DNA from 2 places in the Streptomyces sp. NBC_00239 genome. Region 1 is predicted to be linked to the other one. Evidence: riboswitches for the same ligand, from Rfam matches in the RefSeq annotation. Region 1 holds a riboswitch; the other holds the start of a gene.
The links. Region 1 has a riboswitch for ZMP and ZTP ahead of glyA (serine hydroxymethyltransferase). Riboswitches for the same ligand answer to the same signal wherever they lie in the genome.
Positions count from the first base shown of each region.

Region 2: it holds a riboswitch for ZMP and ZTP, as region 1 does, so the genes downstream of both, OG764_RS08075 (bifunctional 5,10-methylenetetrahydrofolate dehydrogenase/5,10-methenyltetrahydrofolate cyclohydrolase) here and glyA (serine hydroxymethyltransferase) in region 1, are expected to answer to the same signal.

Region 1 covers NZ_CP108095.1:3,396,234-3,403,878, reverse strand. Annotated here, with positions in the region: gene OG764_RS14830 (hypothetical protein) at 1-168, shown strand, start outside; gene OG764_RS14825 (carboxymuconolactone decarboxylase family protein) at 206-718, opposite strand; gene pdxR (MocR-like pyridoxine biosynthesis transcription factor PdxR) at 766-2,184, shown strand; gene OG764_RS14815 (hypothetical protein) at 2,225-3,073, opposite strand; gene rocD (ornithine--oxo-acid transaminase) at 3,263-4,468, opposite strand; ZMP/ZTP riboswitch at 4,575-4,666, shown strand; gene glyA (serine hydroxymethyltransferase) at 4,702-5,967, shown strand; gene trpS (tryptophan--tRNA ligase) at 6,255-7,268, shown strand; gene OG764_RS14795 (2'-5' RNA ligase family protein) at 7,362-7,645, shown strand, end outside.
Region 2 covers NZ_CP108095.1:1,847,026-1,854,670, reverse strand. Annotated here, with positions in the region: gene OG764_RS08095 (amino acid permease) at 1-1,187, shown strand, start outside; gene OG764_RS08090 (SRPBCC family protein) at 1,230-1,670, shown strand; gene OG764_RS08085 (RNA polymerase sigma factor) at 1,794-3,356, opposite strand; gene OG764_RS08080 (class I SAM-dependent methyltransferase) at 3,571-4,332, opposite strand; ZMP/ZTP riboswitch at 4,393-4,509, shown strand; gene OG764_RS08075 (bifunctional 5,10-methylenetetrahydrofolate dehydrogenase/5,10-methenyltetrahydrofolate cyclohydrolase) at 4,583-5,431, shown strand; gene OG764_RS08070 (hypothetical protein) at 5,692-6,108, shown strand; gene OG764_RS08065 (helix-turn-helix domain-containing protein) at 6,094-6,897, opposite strand; gene OG764_RS08060 (hydroxysqualene dehydroxylase) at 6,923-7,645, opposite strand, start outside.

The DNA of each region.
Region 1 (7,645 bases):
TACGAGTACGACGGTTCGACCGGCAGCCGGCGGCGCGGGGTGGAGCGGGTCTTCGTCACGCCCACCGGCGAGAAGTACGCCCTGCTGGTCCGCGCGCCGGCCGCCGAATGGCCCCGCCAGCAGGACGTACTGGCCGCGGCCCTGGCCGCGTTCGAGGTGACGTCCTGACGTCCTGACGTCCTGACGCCCTGGCCCCTCGGCGTGGTCAGTTCTTGAACATGCCGGCCGTGTAGTGGCCGGGCGTCAGGCGGCAGGCCACGCCGAAGCGGTTCCACGCGTTGATGGTGGCGATCAGGCCGAGCAGGTGGGACAGCTCGGTCTCGTCGAACTGGGCGGCGGCCCGTGCGAAGACCTCGTCCGGCACGAAGCCGTCCGTGAGGACGGTGACGGCCTCGGTCAGTTCGAGGGCCGCCAGCTCCTTCTCGGTGTAGAAGTGCCGGGACTCCTCCCAGGCCGAGAGCTGCACGATGCGCTGGACGCTCTCGCCCTCCGCCAGCGCGTCCGTGGTGTGCATGTCGAGGCAGTAGGCGCAGTGGTTGAGCTGCGAGGCGCGGATCTTCACCAGCTCGGCGAGGGCCGGGTCGAGGTGCTTGGTCGCCGCCGCGTCCAGGGCGATCATCGCCCGGAAGACGCCGGGGGCGTGCCTGCTCCAGTCCAGTCGCCGCGGCTCCTCGGTGGCGTACACCGGCGTGGTCTTCTCGTCCTTCGTGGTCGTCATGGCTCCCACCGTACGAGGGGCCCGACAGGCGGATATGGTCCACTCCCATGACGGATTCGTGGGCCACTTTCGGTGCTGACCTGCATCTGGAGCTCGGCACCGGTGGGCAAGCGGGTGAACGCGGCGGCGCCGCTCCGCACGGGGTGCGCGGCGTGCGCGCCGGGCTGGTGGCGGCGCTGCGGGAGGCCGTGCGCGGCGGCCGGCTCGCCGCGGGCACCCGGCTGCCGTCCTCGCGGCAGCTCGCCGCCGACCTCGGCATCGCCCGCAACACGGTCGCCGACGCCTACGCGGAACTCGTCGCGGGCGGCTGGCTGACGGCCCGTCAGGGCTCTGGCACCCGGGTCGCCGCCCGGCCGGTGACCCGGCCGCGGGCCCCCGAACGGCGCGGCCCGGCGTACAGCCTGATGCCCGGCTCCCCGGACCTGGCGGGCTTTCCGCGCCGGGCCTGGCTGGCGGCGGCCCGGCAGGCGCTGGCCGAGGCCCCCCACGAGGCGTTCGGGTACGGGGACCCGCGCGGCCGCCCCGAACTGCGGACGGTCCTCGCCGAGTACCTGGCGCGGGCCCGCGGGGTGTACGCGGATCCCGGCCGGGTCGTGACGTGCGCCGGGTTCGCGCACGGGCTGATGCTGCTGGGGCGGGTGCTGCGGGAGCGCGGCGTCCGGGCCGTGGCCGTCGACCCGTACGGACTGGACGTCCACCGCGACCTGCTCGCCGACGCCGGGCTGGAGACCGTACCGCTGGGTGCCGGGGAGCTGCCCGGCCCGGGGGTGGGCGCGGTGCTGGCGACCCCGGCGCACCGGTTCCCCACCGGGGACGCGCTGCCCGCCCGGCGGCGCGCCGAGCTGGTGCGGTGGGCGGGCGCGACCGGCGGGCTGCTCCTGGAGGACGACTACGACGGGGAGTTCCGCTACGACGGGCAGCTGGTCGGGGCGCTCCAGGGGCTGGACCCGGACCGGGTGGTCTACTGCGGCACCGCGAGCAAGTCGCTGGCGCCGGGCCTGCGGATCGGCTGGCTGGTGCTGCCGCCCGCGCTGGCCGACGAGGTCGTCGCGGCGAAGGGCGGCAGCGACTGGACGTCCAGCGCCCTGGAGCAGCTGACCCTGGCGCAGTTCATCGCCTCGGGCTCCTACGACCGGCACGTGCGCGGGATGCGGCTGCGCTACCGGCGGCGCCGCGACCAGCTGGTCGCGGCGCTCGCCGAACGGGCCCCGCGGGCCCGGGTGTCGGGCGTGGCGGCGGGCCTGCACGCGGTGCTGGAACTGCCCGCGGGCACCGAGCCGGCCGTCCTGCGGGAGGCCGCCGACCGCGGTCTGGTCCTGGAGGGCCTGGCCCGCTACCGGCACCCGGCCGCGGCGCTTCCGCCGCGCGACGCGCTGGTCATCGGTTACGCCACCCCGCCGGACAGCGCCTGGACCCCGACGCTGGACGTGCTGTGCGCGGCCCTGCGGGCGGTGGTGGCGGCCTGACCGGGCCGGGCGGCGGCGGAAGCGGTGCGGCGTGGAGCGGTCAGGCGTCGCGGGCCGGTCCCGGGCCGGCCTCGCCGGGGAGTTCGCCGAAGCGGGCCAGGGCGAGGGCGCCCGCCACCGCGACCGCGAAACCGGCCACCGCCAGCCAGGCCAGCCCCTCGCGGGTGCGGTCTCCCAGCCATACGACACCCACCAGGGCCGGCCCCACCGTCTCGCCCAGCTCCATTCCGGCGGTGGCGGTGGTGACCGAACCGCGCTGGAGGGCCGAGGTGAGCAGCAGGAAGGCGGCGCCGCCACCGAGCAGCAGGGCGTACGTCGCCGGATTGGTGAGGAGGTGGGCGGGGGACAGGCTGTCGATCAGGCGGACGGACACCTCGACCACGCCGAAGCCGGTGCCCGATCCGAGGCCGAGGGCGAGCGCCCGGCTGCGGTCGGGCAGCCGGCCGGCCACGGCTCCCACCGCGAGTACGGCCAGCGCGCAGCCCAGCATGGCGAACTTCAGGGCGTCGGTGCCGGGCTCGGTGCCCTCCTCGCCGGCGGCGAGGGCCAGCATCGCCAGCCCCGCGCAGACGACGCCGACCGCGGCCCATTCGCTGCCGCTGAGGCGGACGTGCAGCAGCCGGGAGGCGACCACCGCGGTGACCGCGAGGCTCGCGGCGAGCGCGGCGCCGACGGCGTAGATCGGGATGGAACGCAGCGCGATGATCTGGAGGACGAAGCCGAGGCCGTCCAGTGCGAGGCCGGCCAGGTAGCGCCACTGGTGCAGCGCCCGCAGCAGCAGGCGGGCGTCCACGCCGGAGCCGGTGCCGGGGGTGGTGGCGCGGGTGGCGACGGCCTGCAGGACCGAGGCCGTGCCGAAGCAGACGGCGGCCCCGAGCGCACACAACATCCCAACCAGCACAAAAGGGACTGTAGTCCACCGGCCCCCGTGGCCCCGCCCGCCAAACCCGCCTGGCTTCGGCGGGCCGGTTCAGCCGCCCGGCGCCGGCGGGCGAATTCAGCCTCGCCGGCGAGGCCGGAGGTTGCCCCCGAGGCGTCGGCGGAGCCGGCAGTTGCGGCCCGGCGAGGCCGGCGGAGGTCAGGGGTTGGGGAAGAGGGAGCGGAGTTGTTCGAGACCCCAGTCGAGGTCCTCCTTGCCGATGACCAGCGGCGGCGCAAGCCGAATCGTGGCCCCGTGCGTGTCCTTCACCAGCACCCCGAGTTCCATCAGCTTCTCCGAGACCTCCCGGCCCGTCCCGTGCTCCGGCGCGATGTCCACACCCGCCCACAGCCCCCGCCCGCGCACCGCGGTCACCCCGCCGCCGACGAGCAGCCCCAGCTCCCGGTGCAGGTGGTCGCCGAGTTCGGCGGCGCGCTGCTGGTACTCGCCGCCGCGCAGCATCGCGATGACCTCCAGCGCGACCGCGCAGGCCAGCGGGTTGCCGCCGAAGGTGGAGCCGTGCTCGCCCGGCCGGAAGACCCCCAGCACGTCGCGGTCCGCGACCACCGCGGACACCGGCACGATGCCGCCGCCGAGCGCCTTGCCGAGGACGTACACGTCCGGGACGACGCCCTCGTGCTCACACGCGAAGGTGCGGCCCGTACGGCCCAGCCCCGACTGGATCTCGTCGGCCATGAGCAGCACGTTCCGCTGCCGGGTCAGCTCCCGCACGCCGGCGAGGTACCCGGCCGGCGGCACCAGCACCCCGGCCTCGCCCTGGATCGGCTCCAGGAGCACCGCGACCGTGTTCTCGGTGACCGCCGCCGCCATCGCGGTGAGGTCCCCGTACGGGACGATCTCGAAGCCCGGGGTGTACGGGCCGAAGTGGTCGCGGGCGTCGTGGTCCGTGGAGAACGACACGATCGTGGTGGTGCGGCCGTGGAAGTTGTCCGCCGCGACCACGATCTTCGCGTGTCCGTCGGGGACGCCCTTCACCTCGTAGCCCCACTTGCGGGCCGTCTTGACGGCCGTCTCCACGGCCTCGGCCCCGGTGTTCATGGGCAGCACCATCTCCTTGCCGCACAACGCGGCGAGCTGCTCGCAGAATTCGGCGAACCGGTCGTGGTGGAAGGCGCGCGAGGTCAGCGTGACCCGTTCCAGCTGGGCCTTCGCCGCCTCGATCAGCCGCCGGTTGCCGTGGCCGAAGTTGAGCGCCGAGTAGCCGGCCAGCATGTCGAGGTATCTGCGGCCTTCGACGTCGGTCATCCACGCGCCCTCGGCCGTGGCGACCACGAGCGGGAGCGGGTGGTAGTTGTGCGCGCTGTGCGCCTCGGCGGAGCGGATGGCGTCTGTGGTGGTCGACACGGGGTCTCCGTTCATCGTTGGACGGCGACGGGGGTGGCGTCACTTCTATCGTCGCTCGGATGGTGGACGAGGAAACCTTCGCGCGTGGTGCGCCCGTTAAGGTGAGGACACGCACGGCGACTGGCGTACGGAGAACGAACTCCGGGGGAGCCGTGCGCGCACGACCGCAACAGCGGGCCGCTCGCCTGGGCCGTCGCGGGGACGATTCGACAACGACCCCGGAGGACGACGCCATGACCGTGCGCCATCCCGCCCTTGCCGCCGCCGACCCCGCGCTCGCCGCGCTCGTCGGGGCCGAGGAGCTCCTGCAGGCCGAGACCCTGCGCCTGATCCCCAGCGAGAACTACGTGTCCGCGGCCGTGCTGGAAGCCTCCGGCACGGTGCTGCAGAACAAGTACAGCGAGGGCTACCCGGGCCGCCGCTACTACGAGGGCCAGCAGAACATCGACCAGGTCGAGTCGCTGGCCGTGGCGCGCGCCAAGGCCGTCTTCGGCGTCGACCACGCCAACGTCCAGCCGTACTCCGGCTCGCCCGCGAACCTGGCCGTCTACCTGGCCTTCGCGCAGCCCGGCGACACCGTGATGGGCATGGCCCTGCCGATGGGCGGCCACCTCACGCACGGCTGGGGCGTCTCCGCCACCGGCTCCTGGTTCCGCGGCGTCCAGTACGGCGTACGCCCCGACACCGGCCTGATCGACTTCGACGAGGTGCGCGAGCTCGCCCTCAAGGAGCGCCCCAAGGTGATCTTCTGCGGTGGCACGGCGCTGCCCCGGACGATCGACTTCGCGGCGTTCGCGCAGATCGCGGAGGAGGCGGGCGCGGTGCTCGTCGCCGACGTCGCGCACATCGCCGGCCTGATCGCGGGCGGCGCCCACCCCTCGCCCGTGCCGCACGTCGACGTCGTGTCGACCACCACCCACAAGACCCTGCGCGGCCCGCGCGGCGCCATGCTGATGTGCCGCGAGGAGCACGCGAAGGCCATCGACAAGGCGGTCTTCCCGGGCTTGCAGGGCGGTCCGCACAACCAGACCACCGCCGGTATCGCGGTGGCCCTGCACGAGGCCTCCCAGGACTCCTTCCGCACGTACGCGCACGCGGTGGTCGACAACGCGAAGGCGCTGGCCGAAGCGCTGCTGGAGCGGGGCTTCGACCTGGTCTCGGGCGGCACCGACAACCACCTGATCCTGATGGACCTCACCCCCAAGGACGTGCCGGGCAAGGTCGCCGCCAAGGCGCTGGACCGGGCGGGCATCGTGGTGAACTACAACACCGTCCCGTACGACACCCGCAAGCCCTTCGACCCGTCCGGCGTGCGCATCGGCACCCCGTCGCTGACCTCGCGCGGCCTGGGCACCGCCGACATGGCCGCGGTCGCCGACTGGATCGACCGCGGTGTCACGGCCGCCGGCACCGGCGACGAGGCGGCCCTCGCGGTGATCCGCGCCGAGGTGGCCGAGCTGATGGCCGCCCACCCGGCACCGGGCCTGCCGCTCGCCTGATCCGGCGCGTCCGGGGGAGCGGGCGCCCGGTGTCCGCTCTCCCTCCGGTGCCGCCCGGCGGGGCGGCTCCGGGGGCTCCGCCCCCGGAGCCCCGCGCCCCAAGCGCCGGAGAGGCCGTATTCGCTAACGGTCGTTCGACCGGGGCAAGATCCAGCCGTGCGGATACCCGCCGGTACCGGGCCGGGCCGTACTGCCTGCTGTGATCCTCACCTCAGCGGGCCCTCGGACCCGGCGGGTTCCGGCCACCGCACGGCCGAGACCAGCCCTGCACCTGAGAGAATGGCCCCATGGCCTTCGACCGTCCTCGCGCGCTCTCCGGTATCCAGCCGACCTCCGGTTCGTTCCACCTCGGGAACTACCTCGGAGCCATTCGGCAGTACGTCGCCCTGCAGGAGTCCCACGACGCCTTCTACATGGTGGTCGACCTGCACGCGATCACCATGCCGCAGGAGCCCGCCGCGCTCCGCGCGAACACCCGGCTCTCCACCGCGCAGCTGCTCGCGGCCGGCCTCGACCCCGAGCGCTGCACCCTCTTCGTGCAGAGCCACGTGCCCGAGCACGCGCAGCTCGGCTGGGTCATGAACTGCATCACCGGCTTCGGCGAGGCCAGCCGGATGACCCAGTTCAAGGACAAGTCCGCGAAGTCCGGCGCCAACAACGCGACCGTCGGCCTCTTCACGTACCCGATCCTCCAGGTCGCCGACATCCTCCTGTACCAGGCCGACGCCGTCCCGGTCGGCGAGGACCAGCGCCAGCACATCGAGCTGACCCGCGACCTGGCCGAGCGCTTCAACCAGCGCTTCGGGCAGACCTTCACCATCCCGGCGCCGCACATCGTCAAGGAGGTCGCGAAGATCTACGACCTCCAGGACCCGGCGATCAAGATGTCGAAGTCGGCGTCCACCCCCAAGGGCCTGATCAACCTCCTCGACGAGCCCAAGGTCACCGAGAAGAAGATCAAGAGCGCGGTCACCGACACCGAGGCCGAGATCCGCTTCGACACCGAGAAGAAGCCCGGCGTCAGCAACCTGCTCACCATCTACTCCACGCTGACCGGCACTGCGATCCCGGTCCTGGAGGAGAAGTACGTCGGCAAGGGCTACGGCGCGCTGAAGACCGACCTCGCCGAGGTGATGGTCGAGTTCGTCACACCCTTCAAGCAGCGCACCCAGGAGTACCTGGACGACCCGGCGGAGCTGGATTCCGTACTGGCCAAGGGTGCGGCGAAGGCCCGCGCGGTCGCCTCCGAGACCCTCGCACAGGCCTACGACCGGCTCGGTTTCCTGCCGCCGAAGGGCTGAGGCACACCCGGGGACCTGGGACCCTGGCAGTAAGGGGGGTGCTGCCGCCACACTGGGCGGCAGCACACTCGTGAGGACGACGGAGGAGAACACGTGGGGACCGTAACGCTCGGCGTTTCGATCGCGGTCCCGGAGCCGTACGGCAGCCTGCTCCAGGAGCGGCGGGCCGGCTTCGGGGACGCCGCCGCGTACGGCATTCCCACGCACGTGACGCTCGTGCCGCCCACCGAGGTGGACGAGGCCCGGCTCCCGGGGATCCGCGCGCACCTCGCCGAGGTCGCGGCGGCCGGCCGGCCGTTCCCGATGCGCCTGGCCGGCACGGGTACCTTCCGCCCGCTGTCGCCGGTGGTCTTCGTCCAGGTCGTCGAGGGTGCGGC
Region 2 (7,645 bases), 1.5 Mb from region 1:
TCGGCGCCGTCTGCCTCGCGCTGGTCTTCGGCCGGCTCGCCGACCGGCACCCGCAGACCGGCGGCCCGTACGTGTACGCCCGCGCGGCCTTCGGCGAGTTCGCCGGGTTCCTCGCCGCCTGGAGCTACTGGATCACCACCTGGGTCTCCAACGCGGCCCTCGCCGTGGCCGCCGTCGGCTACCTCGCCGTGCTGTTCCCGGCGGTCGGCGCGCACGCCTGGACGATGTGCCTGGCCGCGCTGGCCGTGCAGTGGCTGCCGGCCCTGGCCAACCTCGCCGGCACCCGCTACGTCGGGGCGGTTCAGGTCCTGGCGACCGTGCTGAAGTTCGTACCGCTGCTGCTGGTGGCCGTGGGCGGGCTGTTCTTCTTCGACCCGGCGAACCTCGGCCCCTTCCGGGCCGACGGCTCCTCGGCGGTCGGCGCGGTCTCCGCCTCCGCCGCGATCCTGCTCTTCAGCTACCTCGGGGTGGAGTCCGCTGCCGTCAGCGCGGGCGAGGTCCGCGACCCGCGGCGAAACGTCGGCCGGGCCACCGTCCTCGGCACGGCGGGCGCGGCCGTCGTCTACCTGCTGGGCACCCTCGCCGTCTTCGGCCTGGTGCCGCACGACCGGCTGGTCGGCTCGCAGGCCCCCTTCTCGGACGCCGTGGACGCCATGTTCGGCGGCGGCTGGGGCGGCACCGCGGTGGCCTGCGCCGCCGTGGTGTCCATGGTCGGCGCGCTCAACGGCTGGACCCTGCTCAGCGCGCAGACCCCGTACGCGGCCGCCCGGGACGGGCTCTTCCCCCGGGCGTTCGCGGTCCGGCGGCGGGGCGTGCCGGTCGTCGGCGTGCTCGTCACCGCGGTCCTCGCCTCGGCGCTGACCGTCTACAACTACACCGCCGGCTCGGAGGGCGTCTTCGAGACCCTGGTGCTGGTGACCACCTTCACCGCGACCGTCCCCTACCTGCTGGCCACGGCCGCTCAGGTCTACTTCCTGGTCTCGGGGCAGTCCGACCGGGTGCGCCGCGGCCGGCTGGTGCGCGACGCCGTCCTCGCGGGCGCCGCCTTCGCGTTCTCGCTGTGGCTGGTCGCGGGCTCCGGCTACGCGGCCGTCTACCAGGGCGTCCTGTTCCTCTTCGCGGGTGTGCTCGGATACGCGTGGATGGCCGGGAAGAAGCGGCGGGCGGGCCTCCCACCAGCGCGGTAGCGTGGAACGAGAGGACAGTCAGGGGGGCTCTAAGGGGTCGCCATGTCCGCGATCAGGAACAGCATCGACATCGACCGCAGGCCCGAGGACGTCTACACGTACATCACGAACCCCACGCACCTGCCGGAGTGGCAGGACAGCGCCGTGTCCGCCGTTCCCATGGGCGAGCTTCCCGTGCACATCGGTTCACGGGTCGTCGTCACCCGGCAGATCGGCAAGCGGCAGATGCCCTCGACCATGGAATTCACGGAGCTCGACCCGCCGAGGAGCTGGCACATCCACGGCGTCGACGGGCCGGTCCGGCCGGACGTCCAGGGCACCATCGAACCCCTCGACGGCGGGACCCGCTCGCGGGTCACGATCTCCGTCGACTTCGAGGGGCGCGGTCTGGGCCGGGCTTTGGTCCCCCTCAAGGTCAAGCCCATGGTCCGCAAGGAGATGCCGCAGAGCGAGGAGAAGCTGAAGCACCTGCTGGAGGCCTGAGCGCAGCCGTCACGCCCTGAGCCCCGCCACTCCCTGAGCGGCCGCCCGCCCCGCGGAGCCGCACACGACGACGCCCCCGACCCGCCGTGCGGCAGGTCGGGGGCGTTCCGCCGTGGGGCCGGATCAGTCGAGGTAGTCGCGCAGCACCTGCGAGCGCGACGGGTGGCGCAGCTTGGACATCGTCTTCGACTCGATCTGACGGATCCGCTCACGGGTGACCCCGTAGACCCGGCCGATCTCGTCCAGCGTCTTCGGCTGGCCGTCGTTCAGGCCGTACCGCATGGACACGACACCGGCCTCACGCTCGGAGAGCGTGCCCAGGATCGACTGCAGCTGCTCCTGGAGGAACGTGAAGGAGACCGCGTCGGCCGGCACGACCGCCTCGGAGTCCTCGATGAGGTCACCGAACTCGCTGTCGCCCTCCTCACCCAGCGGGGTGTGCAGGGAGATCGGCTCGCGGCCGTACTTCTGGACCTCGATGACCTTCTCGGGGGTCATGTCGAGTTCCTTGCCCAGCTCCTCCGGAGTGGGCTCGCGCCCGAGGTCCTGGAGCATCTGGCGCTGCACGCGGGCGAGCTTGTTGATGATCTCGACCATGTGCACCGGGATGCGGATGGTGCGGGACTGGTCGGCCATCGCACGCGTGATCGCCTGGCGGATCCACCAGGTGGCGTACGTGGAGAACTTGAAGCCCTTGGTGTAGTCGAACTTCTCGACCGCGCGGATCAGGCCGACGTTGCCCTCCTGGATCAGGTCCAGGAACAGCATGCCGCGGCCCGTGTAGCGCTTGGCCAGCGAGACCACGAGACGGAGGTTGGCCTCCAGCAGGTGGTTCTTGGCCCGGCGGCCGTCCTCGACGAGGATCTCCAGCTCGCGCTTGAACGCGGGCTTGTGGTCCTCTTCCTCCTCCAGCTTGTACTCGGAGAAGAGACCCGCCTCGATCCGCTTGGCGAGCTCCACCTCCTGCTCGGCGTTGAGGAGCGGCACCTTGCCGATCAGCTTCAGGTAGTCCTTGACCGGGTCGGCGGTGGCGCCGGCGACCATGACCGTCTGCGCCGGGGCGTCGTCGTCGTCCTCGTCGGACAGCACGAAGCCCTGGCCGGCGCCCGCCTTGGGCGCCTCCTCCTCGGTGTCGTCGGCCAGGTCCTCGGCCCACTCCTCGCCCTCGACCTCGGGGTTCTCCGGGTCGGCGTCCTTGGCGCTGGTCTTCTTCGCAGCCGTCTTCTTCACGGCGGCGGTCTTCTTCGCAGCGGTCTTCTTGACCGTGCGCTTCTTGGGCTCGGCGGCGGTGTCGTCCGCGTCCGGCCCGGGCTCTGCCGATATCGCCGCGGCGGCGGCCGCGGGGGCGGCAGCGGTCTTGCGGGCACCGATGGGGCGGGGCGGGGCAGCCGTCTTCTTCACGGCCGTGCGAGCCGGGGCCGCGGCAGCCTTGCGCGGCTTCTTCGCGGCGGTCTTGGCGGCGGGGGCCGCGCTGACGTGCAGCGCCACGCCCTCCTCGTCCAGCACCTGGTTCAGGCTGCGCAGGACCCGCTTCCACTGGTCCACCGGGATGCGGCCGGCCTCGAAGGCCTGGCGCACGTCGTCACCGTTGATGTGACCCTGCTCGCGGCCGCGCTCTACGAGTGCGACGAGGGCCTCCGATTCGGCGATCTCCGGAGGGAACGTACGGGACGGGCTGAGCGACACAAGGAGCCTCTCGTTGCGAACAGACAAAGGACGGGCGGGACATCATCGCGCGACGGCAGGCACCCGATCCGGTCGGGGTCGGAGCACCGGGCTGCGCGAGGACGCCTGGTGGTTCATCGCATGCCCGAGTCGATTCGTTACGCGCGGAATTGAGTGACCTGCGCCACGCTGCCAACGAGCCGTCGCCAAGCTGCAAACGCCCGGCGGCCCCGGATCATTCCGGTTTGCGGGCTTCGATCAGGAATCGTGCCGTGTGAGCGACGAAGGGACCCTCGCGCTCGATCTGCTCGTGCAGGCTGCGCAGCCGGTCCCGGTGGTGGCCGACCGTGAAGCCGGGCACCATCCAGATCACCTTCCGGAGAAAGTAGATCACGGCTCCGATGTCGTGGAACTCCGTCCGCAGCCGCTCCGACCTCAGATCGACCACCTCCAGCCCCGCCGACTCCGCGTCGGCCGCCGCGTCCTCGGGATGCCGCCTGCGCCGTACGTCCTCCGGCTGCGGGCCCAGGAAGTACTCCACCAGCTCGAAGACGCTCGCAGGGCCGACCTGCTGCGAGAAGTACGTGCCCCCGGGCCGCAGCACCCGCGCGATCTCCTCCCACCAGATCGTCACCGGGTGACGGCTGGAAACGAGGTCGAAGGCCTCGTCGCCGAAGGGCAGCGGCGGCTCGTCGGAATCGGCGACGACCACCGCGCCCAGCGGGTGCAGCAGCCGGGTGGCCTTCGCGACGTTCGGCGCCCAGGACTCGGTGGCCACCGTCAGGCGGGGCAGCGGCCCGGCTCCGGCCAGCACCTCGCCGCCGCCGGTCTGGATGTCGAGGGCCGCCTCCGCGCGGGCCAGCCGCTCGCCCAGCAGGTGCTGGTAGCCCCAGGAGGGGCGCTGCTCGGTGGCACGGCCGTCGAGCCAGGAGAAGTCCCAGCCGTCGACGGAAACGGACTCGGCCTCTGCCACCAGTTTGTCGAAAACAGGAGTCATGTCTTGATCGTCCCAGTTCCCGGGTCGGCTGGGCCACCGGATTGCCATTGGGTAGGCTGGACGGCGGGCCGTGACTGGCGCTTGGGTGGATCACCACCGGGGAGCGGCCCGGCGTATTCCGGTTTCCGGCATTCCGGTTCCGGTACGTCGTTACTGCCGCGCGCCTGGGCGAACCGCGATCCCGCAGCGACGTTCAGGAGACCCCGTGACGACTGCCACGACCGACCCGACCCAGCAGAGCGCCCGCCTCATGGACGGCACCGCCGTCGCCCGGCGGATCACCGAGACCACCACCGCCCGCGCCGCCGCGATCACCGAGCGCACCGGCAAGGCCCCCTGCCTCGCGACCGTGCTCGTCGGCGAGGACCCCGCCTCCGTCACCTACGTACGGATGAAGCAGAACCGCTGCGCCAAGGCGGGCATCACCTCCCGCCACGTGGAACTGCCGGCCGAGACCACCACCGAGGAACTCGTCGCGGCGATCACCGAGCTGTCCGAGGACCCCGAGGTCAGCGGCATCCTGCTGCAGCACCCCGTGCCGCACCACATCGACGAGCGCGCCGCCTTCGAGGCCATCGCCCCCGGCAAGGACGTCGACGGCGTCACCATGCACTCGTTCGCCGCCATGGGCTTCGGGCTGCCGGGCTTCGTCTCCTGCACTCCCGGCGGCATCATGCGCCTCCTCGCCGAGTACGACGTCGACCTCACCGGCAAGCACGCCGTCGTCGTCGGCCGCAGCGCCATCCTCGGCAAGCCCGCCGGCATGCTGCTGCTGGGCCAGAACGCCACGGTCACCTACTGCCACTCCCGGACCGAGGACCTGCCCGCCATCGTCCGGCAGGCCGACGTCCTGGTCGCCGCGGTGGGCAAGGCCGAATTCATCCGCGGCGAGGACATCAAGCCCGGCGCCGTGGTCCTCGACGCCGGCTACAACGAGGGCAACGTCGGCGACGTGCACTTCCCGTCCGCCGCCGCCCGCGCCTCGCTGATCACCCCGGTCCCCGGCGGCGTCGGCCCGATGACGATCGCCGTTCTGCTGGAGCAGACCGTCCAGGCCGCCGCCACCCAGGCCGGCCTCTCCCTCGCCGACCTCACCTGATCCCCGCCCCACCCCGCACCCACGGACGCCCCGGAGCCCCAGGCCCGGGGCGTCCGCGTGTCCGGCGGGCGTCCGCGCCGCGTTCGCGGCACCGGGTGGCGCACCGGCGGCCATGACCCCGGAGGTAATCGACCGGGTTGGTGGGGGCGGGCAAGGTGGGGGCATCGGGTCCCGAGGCGGCGCACTCCGGCTCGGGATCCGGGATTCACCCCGCGTTGCCCACCCCACCCGCACCCGACCTCGACGGAGGCTGATCCGGCATGTCCGCGACCCTTGTCACCACCCTGGCCCGCACCACCGAGCCGCGCGCCGTGCTGCGGCGCTTCCTCGCCCTCGACGCCGTCGTCACCACCGCGAACGGGCTCGCCTACGCGGCGTTCTCCGCGCCGCTCGGCCGACTGCTCGGCGTCGGGCAGGAGCTGCTCCTGGGGCTCGGGATCTTCCTCGTCCTGTACGGCGCCGCCGTCGGCCGGCTCGCCTCGCGGCCGCAGCCCCCGGTCCTCGCCGTGAAGCTCGTCATCGAGGCGAACACCGCCTGGGCCGTCCTCAGTCTGCTCTCGCTCGTCCTGTGGCTCTCGCCCACCACCGCCGGAGCGGTGTGGATCCCGGCGCAGGCGGCCACCGTCGGCGGCTTCGCGCTGCTCCAGCACCTGGCGCTGCGGTCAGGGGCCGAGTGAACGCAGGTACTTCACCGTCGCCGGGTCGGCCGGCAGCATGGTCTCGATGGCCAGCTCGGCGACGGTCACGTCCATCGGCGTGTTGAACGTGGCGATCGAGGACACGAACGACAGCACCTGCCCGTCGTGCTCGATCACCAGCGGCAGTGCGAAGTACGGTACGGGATCGGCTGGTTCGGCATCCCCGGGCCGGTCGGCGACCGGGTACGCCGACACCTCCTCGTACAGCGCGCGCAGCGGCTCCGAGCGGGCCAGCGCGATCTGACGCTCCATCTGGGCCAGCAGGTGGCCGCGCCACTCCCTGAAGTTGTGGATCCGCGGCGCCAGTCCCTCGGGGTGCAGCGTGATCCGCATCGCGTTCAGCGGCGGCGCCAGCAGGTGCCCGGGCAGCCCGTCCAGGAGCATCAGGATGCCCCGATTGGCGGCGACCACGTCGTACGTCGCGTCCACGACCAGCGCCGGATACGGCTCGTACCCGGCCAGCAGCCGCTCCAGACCCTCGCGCAGCGTCCCCATCGACGGGTCGGCCAGCGGGGTCTGCGGATAGCGCGGGGCGTAACCGGCCGCCAGCAGCAGGGCGTTGCGGTCCCGCACCGGCACGTCGAGGCGGTCGGCGAGCCGCAGCAGCATCTCCTCGCTGGGCCGGGACCGCCCGGTCTCGATGAAACTGATGTGCCGGGACGAGGAGTCGGCGCGGTTCGCCAGCTCCAGCTGGCTGATCCCGCGCCGCTCCCGCCACGTGCGCAGCAGCGCACCCGCTCCCGCCGGGGTCGTCGTCACCGTCGTCATGACCGCGACCCTAGCCGAGCCGGTGTCAGCCCACGTCGAAGACGTTCCTCAGGCCCAGCCGGTAGCGCAGCCGGTCGTGCCGCCGGAACGGCTCCAGCTCCGGCGGCCGGTGCAGCGGGATGACCCGGCACCGCGCAGCCGCCGAACCGTCCCGTTCCAGAAGCGAGTTGACCGCGGCGCGGGCCGAGGCGTTCGCGCCCTCCATGGTGGCGAGGTCGATGTCGACCGACACGTAGTCCCCGCACAGGAAGAAGTTGGGGATCCGGGTGCCCGCGCTCGGCCGGTTGTGGAAGGTGCCCACCGGATGGATGAGCAGCTCGTCCTGGTTCACCGGATTCGGCGTTCCCAGCCCGTCCACGCCCGGGTCCAGGTGCCACGAGTGCAGGGCGCCGTCCCGCAGCACGGTGCGGCCCGAGTCGTTGAGCGAGGCCTTCAGCTGCGCCCACACCTCGCGGGCGACCTCCTCGCGGGAGCACTGCTTGGCCGTCTTCCCGTACAGGATCCCCGGCTTGTCCCACTCGGAGATGTCCACCGAGAGGACGTCGACGGCCGTGCCGTCGCCGTAGTCGGCCGGGAAGTCCCGGTCCGGCCAGTGCTCCGCCTGCTGGATGGCCGTCAACGACCAGGGGGAGTCAACGCAGTTGAGGTGTCCGTGGACGAGCGGGGCGCGTTCCGTCAGATAGAACTGGATGCCGGTCATCCAGTCCGTCTCCAGCCGGTCGCAGCGGCCCAGCATCGGGTCGGCGGC